DNA from 2 places in the Rhizobium sp. AN68 genome. Region 1 is predicted to be linked to the other one. Evidence: riboswitches for the same ligand, from Rfam matches in the RefSeq annotation. Region 1 holds a riboswitch; the other holds the start of a gene.
The links. A riboswitch is a leader RNA that binds a small molecule or an ion and turns the genes downstream of it on or off. The one in region 1 is predicted to bind S-adenosylmethionine.
Positions count from the first base shown of each region.

Region 2: it holds a riboswitch for S-adenosylmethionine, as region 1 does, so the genes downstream of both, RBH71_RS14805 (O-succinylhomoserine sulfhydrylase) here and metA (homoserine O-acetyltransferase MetA) in region 1, are expected to answer to the same signal.

Region 1 covers NZ_JARWMI010000003.1:2,612,586-2,617,837, reverse strand. The annotation lists gene RBH71_RS25740 (aldose epimerase family protein) at 1-1,004, opposite strand, end outside; gene metA (homoserine O-acetyltransferase MetA) at 1,079-2,005, opposite strand; SAM riboswitch at 2,088-2,164, opposite strand; gene RBH71_RS25730 (thiamine diphosphokinase) at 2,255-2,908, shown strand; gene RBH71_RS25725 (ABC-F family ATP-binding cassette domain-containing protein) at 2,913-4,739, shown strand; gene RBH71_RS25720 (VOC family protein) at 4,831-5,223, shown strand.
Region 2 covers NZ_JARWMI010000003.1:366,629-371,880, forward strand. The annotation lists partial or broken gene RBH71_RS14795 (Hsp33 family molecular chaperone) at 1-463, shown strand, start outside; gene apaG (Co2+/Mg2+ efflux protein ApaG) at 502-894, opposite strand; gene RBH71_RS14805 (O-succinylhomoserine sulfhydrylase) at 1,123-2,307, opposite strand; SAM riboswitch at 2,350-2,428, opposite strand; gene RBH71_RS14810 (2'-deoxycytidine 5'-triphosphate deaminase) at 2,502-3,599, shown strand; tRNA gene RBH71_RS14815 (tRNA-Gly) at 3,656-3,729, shown strand; gene aqpZ (aquaporin Z) at 3,884-4,570, shown strand; gene RBH71_RS14825 (hypothetical protein) at 4,661-4,954, shown strand; gene RBH71_RS14830 (glycosyltransferase family 2 protein) at 5,090-5,252, opposite strand, start outside.

The sequences.
Region 1 (5,252 bases):
ATATAGTCGGTTTCCTGACGCAGGGTCTCGCCGGGACGCAGGATCGCGTAGGGGAAATCGGGATGATTGACGGCATCCGGCCATATCTGCGTTTCCAGACAGAAACCGGCAAAGGGGCCATAATGGCGGCCATCGAGGCCCGGAACGGGAACATTCAGCTTGAAGGCTGAATAAAATTGCACGCCGGGTTCGGTGGTGTGAACCTCAAGGGCAATGTCGGAGGCGGGCGAATAGGCGCGGGCAACCTTGCGCTTGGCGCGACGCTCGGGCGAAAGGCAGAAATTATGGTCGTAGAGCACCTGCTCGCCATCCTCCGTTCGCCGCATCGGCGTCGGGTGGCGCAGGTCGAAGACGGTGCCTTCGACGGAGCGGATTTCGCCTGTCGGGATCTGTTTGTCGTTGGTTGGCAGATAAAAGTCAGCGGCGATGCTGATCTCATGTCCAAGTGCGGTATCAGCACCGTCGAGGTTGAAATAGGAATGCTGGCAGATATTGGCGATGGTCGGTTGGTCGGTCACCGTTTCATAGACCACCGAAAGCACGCCGCCGTCGCGGATCGTATAGGTCGCGGTCACCGTGCAATTGCCGGGATAACCGGCGCGGCCGTCGGGATCGATGATCTGCAGAACTGCATGGCTTTCGCCGTGTTCCATCAACATCCAGTTACGTTTGCCCATCCCGTCGCTGCCGCCATGCAGGTGGCTGACGCCTTTTTCGTTCAGTTCCAGCTGGTATTCGTGCCCGTCGATCGAGAATTTTCCGTCACCGATACGGTTGGCGTTGCGGCCGGGTGTGGCGCCGAAATAGGATGAATATTTGTAGTCCTCGAATGTATCGAAGCCGAGAACGAGCGGCGGCTGGTGCCCATCGAGGCGCAGGTCCTGAATGACGGCGCCCCAGGTGATAACCTTGGCCGTCAGCCCGCCCTTCGAGATGGTGACGCGCTCAACCTTTTCGCCGGTTGCCGTGAAACCGAAATTCTCCCGTGCCGCCGCGTCGCTCATTGCGTCATTCTCCCGATATCTTTGAATTGCCGGCGGACGTTGCGTCATTTTCCGGCAATTCGCAATCCCGCAATTTACGCCGCTAGTTTACCGATCGCTTCGAGATCGTAAGGTGTCGTCTGATATATCTCGTTGATCCAGTTGCCGAAAAACAGATGGGCATGGCTGCGCCAGCGGTTGAGCGGGGCAAGCTCCGGATCATTGTGCGGAAAATAATCATGCGGCAGCTTGATTGGAACGCCCGAGTTCACATCGCGGAAATATTCATCCGAAAGCGAGGTAGAATCATATTCGACGTGGTTGAACATATAGAGGCGGTTGCCCTCTTTTTCATGCACCAGACATACGCCCATTTCCTCTGACTCCATCAGGATTTCGAGTTCCGGGTGTTTTTCGATGTCGGCGCGGCGCACTTCCGTCCAGCGTGAGACCGGAACCTGAAAGTCGTCGGAAAAACCGTTGAGATATATCGACGAGGGGCAGAGATTGCGGTGACGATAGACACCGAAAGCCTTTTCCTTCAGTTCGTATTTCGGCACACCATGGAAATGGTAGATGGCGGCCATCGCGCCCCAGCAGACGTTCAGCGTCGAATGGACGTTGGTTTGTGTCCAGTCGAAAATCTTTTGCATCTCGTTCCAGTAGGTCACGTCTTCATAATCAAGCATCTCGATGGGCGCGCCTGTGATGATGAAACCGTCGAACTTGCGGTGGCGCACTTCCTCCCATGTCTCATAGAAGGACAGAAGGTGCTCTTCCGGCGTATTCTTGGCACGATGGCCGCCAATGCGGATCAGCGAAAACTCCACCTGCAGCGGCGATGCGCCGACGAGGCGCGCCATCTGCACTTCCGTCTTGATCTTGTTCGGCATGAGATTGAGAAGCCCGATCTGGAGCGGGCGGATATCCTGCCGGATGGCCGCCGTTTCTGTCATGACCCGCACGCCCTCATGAACGAGGGTGTCGAAGGCGGGAAGCGTATCGGGAATCTTGATCGGCATGTCGAACTCTCTTTTCGGATGACGTAAAGAACGTTGCGAAAACAAAAAAACCGGCAGCGAAATCGCAGCCGGTCCCAGGAAATTACCCTTTTCCTCGACCCTTTAGCGACTTCTTTAAAGTGGCTGCAAGCCGGTCGGCAAATCACCACTGAGGCGTTTCATAATCCCGAAGCCGACGAAAATCAATATCGGCTGATTTCATCGGGTTTCTGCCTTTCCATTTTTGCCTGAGGTGCGATAAGGCAGGGCATGGATAGAGAACGCTTCACCATTCTGCTTGGCGGCGATGTCACCGTTACCGACCGCCTCAAAGCGGCGGTTGAGGGTAGCCGTGTGATTGCGGCCGATGGCGGCATGCGCCATGCCGCACCGCTCGGGCTCACACCCGAGCTCTGGGTGGGGGATTTCGATTCCACCGACAAGGACCTGCTGGACGCCTGGCCCGATGTGGTGCGACAGCCCTATCCCGCTGCAAAGGCTGTGACCGATGGCGAAATTGCGGTGTCGGAGGCCCTTGCCCGCGGCGCGCGTTCTCTGGTGCTCGCCGGTGCGCTTGGTGGAGCGAGAAGCGACCACGCACTTCAGCACCTTCTTTACGCGGTGGCGCTTAGTGAGCGTGGTCTCAACGTTACGCTGACCTCCGGCGAAGAGGAGGCCCGCCCGCTGCTGGCGGGGTCGTTCGACCTTGATCTGCCACCCGGTGCGCTGTTTTCCGTTGTCGGGTTTACCGACCTTGTGGGGCTCGATATCGGCAATGTGCGTTATCCTCTCAAGGATTTCCCGCTTGCTTTCGGCTCTTCCCGCACTATTTCCAATGTCGCGAATGGCGGCCCTGTGCATTTCTCGCTGAAAAGCGGAAAAGCCATCGTGCTCGCCCGCCATTATGATCTGACCGGAGCCTGACGCCTTGGCACCCCCAATTTTGAAACTCGATGACATCAAGCTGACCTTCGGCGTGACCCCGCTGCTCGACGGCGCCAATCTTCAGGTGGAGCCGGGCGACCGCATCTGCCTTGTCGGACGCAACGGTTCGGGCAAGTCGACCCTGATGAAGATCGCCGCCGGTCTGGTCGAGGCGCAGTCGGGCGAGGTTTTCCGTCACCCCTCCGCCACCATCCGTTATCTGGAGCAGGCGCCGGATTTTGCCGGTTACGACACCGTGCAGGCCTATGCCGAGGCGGGGCTGGGACCTGGCGACGATCCCTATCGCGTTACCTATATTCTCGAGCATCTGGGCCTGACGGGACAGGAACATCCGGATAGCCTGTCCGGCGGCGAAGCGCGGCGTGCGGCCCTTGCCCGCGTCATGGCGCCTGAACCCGATATTCTGATGCTGGACGAGCCGACCAACCATCTGGACCTGCCCACCATCGAATGGCTTGAAGGCGAGTTGCAGCAGACGCGTAGCGCGCTGGTGCTGATCTCGCACGACAGGCGTTTTCTGGAAAAGGTTTCGACCTCGACCGTGTGGCTGGATCGCGGCCAGTCCCGTCGTCTCAATCGCGGTTTTGCGTATTTCGAGGAATGGCGCGACAAGGTGCTGGAAGAGGAAGAGCTGGAGCAGCACAAGCTCGGCAAGGCCATCGAGCGTGAAGAACACTGGATGCGTTACGGCGTGACCGCGAGACGCAAGCGCAACATGCGCCGCGTGGGCGAGCTTCAGGCAATGCGTGCGGACTATCGCGGCCACAAGGGACCGCAGGGGAGCGTGCAGGCGACGGCTGCGGAGGTGCGGGAATCCGGCAAACTGGTCATCGAGGCAGACGCAATCACCAAGTCTTACGGCGAGCGCGTGATCATCGCGCCGTTTTCGCTACGCGTGCATCGCGGTGATTGCATCGGTCTCGTCGGGCCGAACGGTGCCGGCAAGACAACGCTTTTGAAGATGCTGACCGGCCAGCTTCAGCCCGATAGCGGCACGGTAAAGCTCGGCACCAATCTGGAAATCGCGACGCTTGACCAGAAGCGTGAAGATCTCAATCCAAACGATACGCTCGCTCATTACCTCACCGACGGTCGCGGCGACAATTTGCTGGTCAATGGCGAGTTGAAACATGTGACGGGTTACATGAAGGACTTCCTGTTCCAGCCGGAACAGGCCCGCACGCCCATCCGCAACCTCTCCGGTGGTGAGCGCGCCCGTCTTATTCTTGCGCGCATTCTGGCGCGGCCTACCAACCTGCTGATCCTTGACGAGCCGACCAACGATCTCGATATCGAAACGCTCGATCTGTTGCAGGAAATCGTTGCGGGCTTTTCCGGCACGGTCATTCTCGTCAGCCACGACCGCGATTTCCTCGACCGTACCGTCACCTCCACAATCGCGCCCGCCAATCCGGACCAGCCGGATGGACGCTGGATCGAATATGCCGGCGGCTACTCGGACATGATGGCGCAACGCAAGGGTGCCGCAGAAGAAAAGCGCAAGGCGGAGAAGCAGGAAAAGGCAAAGACCGCCCCTTCCGCCTCCGCGTCGCAGGACCCCTCAAAGGCCAAGGGCAAGCTTTCCTTCAAGCAAAAATTTGCGCTCGAAAACCTTCCAAAGGAAATGGAGAAGGCGCAGGGCGAAATCGCCAAGCGTGAGCAGCGTATGGCCGATCCCAATCTGTTCACCAAGGACCCGGCTACCTTCAATACGCTGGCGCAGGAAATGACGAAGCTGCGCGAAAAGCTCGAAGCCATGGAAGAGGAATGGCTGGAGTTGGAGATGCTGCGCGAGGAAATTGAAGGGTGACTTGGTCGCGATTTCTTGACTGAGGTCTCATCCACCTTTGACAGGGAGGCGGAATTGCCGTTTCCTGTGCGGGTTCGGAGGAGTTCAGAAAATGCGCATGATCTTCGTCAATCTGCCGGTCAAGAATATCGAGACATCGAGAAGCTTCTTCACGGCTCTCGGTTTCACCTTCAATCCGGAATATTCGGATGACCGCACGCTCTGCATGATCGTTGAGGAGAACATCTTCGTGATGCTTCTTCAGGAGGAGCGTTTTCGCGATTTCATCAATGGCGATATCGCCGACGCCACACGCAGCACCGAGGTCCTGACCTGTCTCACAGCGGGAAGCCGTGAGGAAATCGACCGGATGATCGAAACGGCGCTCGCCTCGGGTGGCAGCAGCTGGAAACCGGTTCAGGATCACGGTTTCATGTATGCCGGTAGTTTTCAGGATCCCGACGGCCATGTCTGGGAACTGGTGCACATGGTGCAGCAGGCCTGACGGCAGCCATCTTGCCAATCAGAGACAGC
Region 2 (5,252 bases), 2.2 Mb from region 1:
GTTGCCCAGTTCTTCGACCGTGACGGCGAAGGGGAAGCCGCGCCATAGCTGGCGTGCAGGCGGCGTGATTGCCCAGTTCCTGCCGCAGGCGCCCGAGCGTTTGCGCATGCGCGATCTCCATGGCGGTGACGGCGACGAGGGCGATTATGAAGTGGCGGAGGACGATGCCTGGACAGAGGCAGTGTCGCTGCTGAATACGGTGGATACCGACGAGCTGACCGATCCGCAGGTGCCAGTGGAGCGTCTCCTTTACAGGCTTTTCCACGAGAGCGGCGTGCGCATCTACGATCCGCAGGTCATTTTCGACCGTTGCAGCTGTTCACGGGACAAGATCAAGGGTGTGCTGTCCGGTTTCACCGCTGAAGAGATCAAGGCGAGTGAGGAAGACGGTGCGATTGCCGTGACGTGCGAGTTCTGCTCCACGACCTATCGTTACGATGTCAGCGAGTTTGAAAACGTCTGACGAGGAGAGCCGCGCTTGTGAATGGCGCGGCTTTTTTGTCAGTTCAGCACCCGCAACAGGCCGGGTGAATCCAGTGAAAAGGCGGGGATGGTGACATTGAACACCTCGCCTTTGTCCGTTTCCATTTCATAATGGCCAAACATAAGGCCTGACGGCGTATCCAGCGGGCAGCCGGATGAATATTCGTAACTGTCGCCGGGGTTCAGATGCGGTTTTTCGCCGACGACACCCGGCCCGTAGACCTCATCCACCTGTCCGTTCTGGTCGGTGATGTGCCAATAGCGGTTGACGAGTGTTATCGGAACATCGGAATTGTTCGAGATCACGACTTTATAGCCCCAGACATAACGATCGTCATCCGGGTCGGACTGCTCCTCGAGATAATACGGATCGACCGTTACCTCGATATCCCTTGTCAGAGCACGATACATACGCGCCACACCTCGATATTTTCCCTGCTGCCATCATCCTACACTACAGGTTCTGGCTATCGTCAAGAAAATGAATGACTTGACGACCACGTGCATCTTCTGTTGCGCCGTTTTTTCACCGTTAGGGATAACGGTAAAGGTAAATATTGGTTGCCCGACGCGGGCTTTCACCCAAGCGGGATGCGTGCCATGGCCCGACGGGGAAGTCTGGCCATGGCGATTGAATCCTTAAACTGAAACGGCCGCAAGACCCTTCGCCAGATCTTCCAGCAGATCGTCCGTATCTTCGATACCGCAGGAAAGACGCAAGGTCCCGCCGGAAATACCCAGTTCGGCACGCGCCTCGTCGGTCAAGTTCTTGTGCGTCGTGGTGCCAGGGTGGGTAATGAGGCTCTTGGCATCGCCGAGATTGTTGGAAATCTTCACGATATCAAGCGCGTTCTGCAGTGCGAATGCCGCTTCCTTGCCACCCTTCAGTTCGAAAGCCACGAGCGTCGAGCCGCCCGACATCTGCCGCGCGATGATGTCTGCCTGCGGATGGTCGGCGCGACCAGGATAGATCACTTTGGCAACCTTGCCGCTGTCGGCGAGGAAATCGGCGATCTTCGAGGCATTGGCCGTCTGCTGCTTGACACGCAGCGGCAGGGTTTCGATGCCCTTCAGTAGCGTCCAGGCATTGAACGGCGACATGGCTGGGCCGGTGTGGCGGAAATAGTCCTGCAGCTCTTCCTCAATCCACTTCTTGTCGGAAAGGATCACGCCGCCAAGGCAGCGGCCCTGACCGTCAATATGCTTCGTCGCCGAATAAACGACGATATGGGCGCCGAGTTCGAGTGGCTTCTGGAAAAGCGGTGTGGCGAAAACATTGTCGACAACCACTTTCGCGCCGATCTGGTTGGCGAGCTTCGCCACGCCGGCAATATCTACCACTTCGAGCGTCGGGTTGGTCGGGCTTTCGAGGAAAAACAGCTTGGTGTTCGGCTGGATCGCCTTTTCCCAATTGTTGAGATCGCGTCCGTCGATCAGCGTGCACTCGATGCCGTATTTGGGTGCAAGCGTTTCTACCACCCAACGGCAGGAGCCAAAAAGCGCGCGGGCAGCAACGATGTGATCGCCGGCACGCAGCTGGCACATGATGGCGGCTGTCACGGCGGCCATGCCGGAGGCAAGCGCACGGGCGTCTTCCGCACCTTCCAGCAGGCACATGCGCTTTTCGAACATGTCATTGGTCGGGCTTGCATAGCGGGCATAGATGAAGCCATCCGTTTCGCCCTTGAAGCGCGCTTCGGCGGCTTCGGAGTTTTCGTAAACGAAACCCTGGGTCAGATAGATCGCTTCCGACGTTTCACCATAGGGTGAGCGTAGCGTACCACCGTGAACGAGCTGGGTTGCCGGGCGCCATTTATTGCTCATGTGATCACCTCAAAACAAAAAAACCGGTCGCAAAAGCAGACCGGTTCCTAGCACCCGGTCTTTTTAGCCACTTGTTTAACGTGGCTGCAAGCCGACCGGCCAAATCACCACGGGATAAGCTTGCCATACTGCCGTTACCGGCTTGCGTCAATGCTTTCCTTTTGGTTTTGTCGCCGTAAAAAGGAATGATGATCATGACCAGAACCACGGGCATTTTGGCGGATGGCGCGATCAGGGCGCTGTTTGCGGGCGGCAAGCTGAAAAGCGAGGCTGATCTCGATGTCGATCAGGTGCAACCCGCGAGCCTCGATCTGCGGCTGGGCTCCAAAGCCTATCGCGTGCGCGCCAGTTTCATGCCCGGCCCCGGAACCCGAGTCATCGACAAGCTCAACCGCTTCAGCCTGCACGAGGTCGATCTGAGCGAGGGGGCGGTGCTGGAAACCGGTTGCGTCTACATCGTGCCCTTGATGGAGAGCCTGGAGCTGCCGGCGGATATGTCGGCTTCGGCCAATCCGAAAAGCTCGACGGGGCGTCTTGATATCTTCACCCGCGTCATGACCGACAATGCGCAGGAATTCGACAAGATACCTGCGGGCTATGCCGGCCCGCTCTATCTGGAAATCAGCCCGCGCACCTTCCCGGTCGTCGTGCGCCGTGGCTCGCGCCTCTCGCAAATCCGTTTCCGCATCGGCCACTCGTTGCTCAACGAAGCCGAGCTTCTGAAATTGCACGAGACGGAGATGCTGGTCGCCAGCGAAACCCCTAATGTGACCGGCGGCGGCATCGCGCTTTCCATCGACCTAAAGGGTTTTGGCGAAAAAGGGCTGATTGGCTATCGCGGCAAGCATCACACAGCGGTGGTAGATGTCGACAAGAAGGCTCAGCACGATGTTCTCGATTTCTGGGAACCTCTATACGCCCGCGGCCGTGCCGAACTGATCCTCGATCCGGATGAGTTCTATATTCTCGTTTCGCGTGAAGCCGTGCATGTACCGCCACTTTATGCGGCCGAAATGACACCCTTCGATCCCTTGGTGGGCGAGTTCCGCGTGCATTATGCGGGCTTCTTCGATCCAGGCTTCGGCCATGCGCAGGCGGGCGGCACGGGCAGCCGCGCCGTTCTCGAGGTGCGCAGCCACGAGGTGCCCTTCATCCTCGAACACGGCCAGATCGTCGGCCGGCTAGTTTACGAGCACATGTTGCAAAAACCTGATGGCCTCTACGGCAGCGGCCTTGGCTCCAACTATCAGGCACAGGGCCTGAAGCTCTCCAAGCATTTCCGCGCGGAGTAATGGTCCTGTCGGGTGCTTGACACCCGGTAAGAACTGTCCGATGTCTTGTGCGCGGCGCGGGTGTAGCTCAATGGTAGAGCAGCAGCTTCCCAAGCTGAATACGAGGGTTCGATTCCCTTCACCCGCTCCATATTTTCAAGGCAATCCAAACAACTTCCTGGCCAGCCAAAAGCGCGCATGTCACCGCCATCGCTCCGGCAAACGTGCGACTATGCGATTTAGCTTGACTACAATTAAATTGCACGTAATAGTTGATGCGGTCGTAACATTATTGGGGGAGTGTTATGAGTCGCAAGCTTCTTTCGGAATTTCTTGGCACTTTCTGGCTCGTGTTCGGAGGTTGCGGCAGTGCGGTTTTTGCCGCTGCTTTTCCTGAACTCGGCATTGGCTTTCTCGGTGTCGCTTTCGCTTTCGGTCTGACGGTTTTGACCATGGCCTATGCGGTCGGGGGTATTTCGGGCGGTCATTTTAATCCGGCCGTTTCCGTCGGTCTGTCCGTTGCTGGCAAATTTTCGGCATCGAACCTCGCTCCTTACATAGTGGCGCAGGTTCTGGGGGCGATTGTCGCGGCGGGGGCGCTTTATGTCATCCTTACCGGCAAAGCCGGTGCCGATATTGGCGGTTTTGCCGCAAATGGTTACGGGGAACATTCGCCGGGTGGATATTCGCTCGTGTCGGCACTGCTGATCGAAGTCATTTTGACGGCATTTTTCCTGATCGTCATTCTGGGATCGACGCATGGCAGGGTTCCCACTGGTTTTGCGCCGATCGCCATCGGCCTTGCTCTCACACTTATTCATCTGATCTCCATTCCGGTCACCAACACATCCGTCAATCCGGCCCGCTCGACGGGACAGGCGTTGTTTGTTGGTGGATGGGCGCTGCAACAGCTCTGGCTGTTCTGGCTCGCTCCGATCCTCGGCGCCGCAATCGGCGCCGTGGTCTGGAAACTTTTCGGCGAGAAAGACTAAGGCTCAAGGCCCGCTTTCTCCGGCCCGAACAGACATGAATGGGAAGCATTGTTTCCCCGAATGGTCGGGGAAACCTGTGAGGAGGATGACATGGATCTTACTTCGATATTGGCCCAAATTGTCGGCGGTGCGGTTGGCGGTTCGGCCGGCGGAAAAATACTCAAGGATTCCGATCTCGGTGCGCTCGGCAACCTGATTGCCGGCGCTATTGGCGGCATCGGCGGAGGAACCGTGCTCGGATCGCTGCTCGGGACGGCGGAAACTGCTGCCGCCGGCGGCATGGATATAGGCGCTCTTGCCGGCCAGCTTGTTGGCGGCGGCGTCGGCGGCCTGATTGTCCAGATCATTGTCGGCCTCATCAAGAACAAGCTCGTTACCAAATAGAGCTGCTCGGCCGATCTTTTGCGAAGCGATAAAGCTTGCCGATGGAGAAACCTCGATCGGCAAGGCGTTTTGGTTTGTGCCATATCCGCAGTGGCGGCGCTGACGGAACCGGAATTCGTTTATAAAATCTGGTCGTCAGGCCTTGTTCCTGATGACCGGCATATGCGGCGTCTTGTTCCAGACGAACGGCTTGGTTTTCAATTCCACCACGGCGCGCCATGCGGCGAGTGACAGCATCAGCCAGTAGAGCGGGATCGCCAACCAGCGCCGTCCGACCTGTTGTTTCTCATGAGCTATC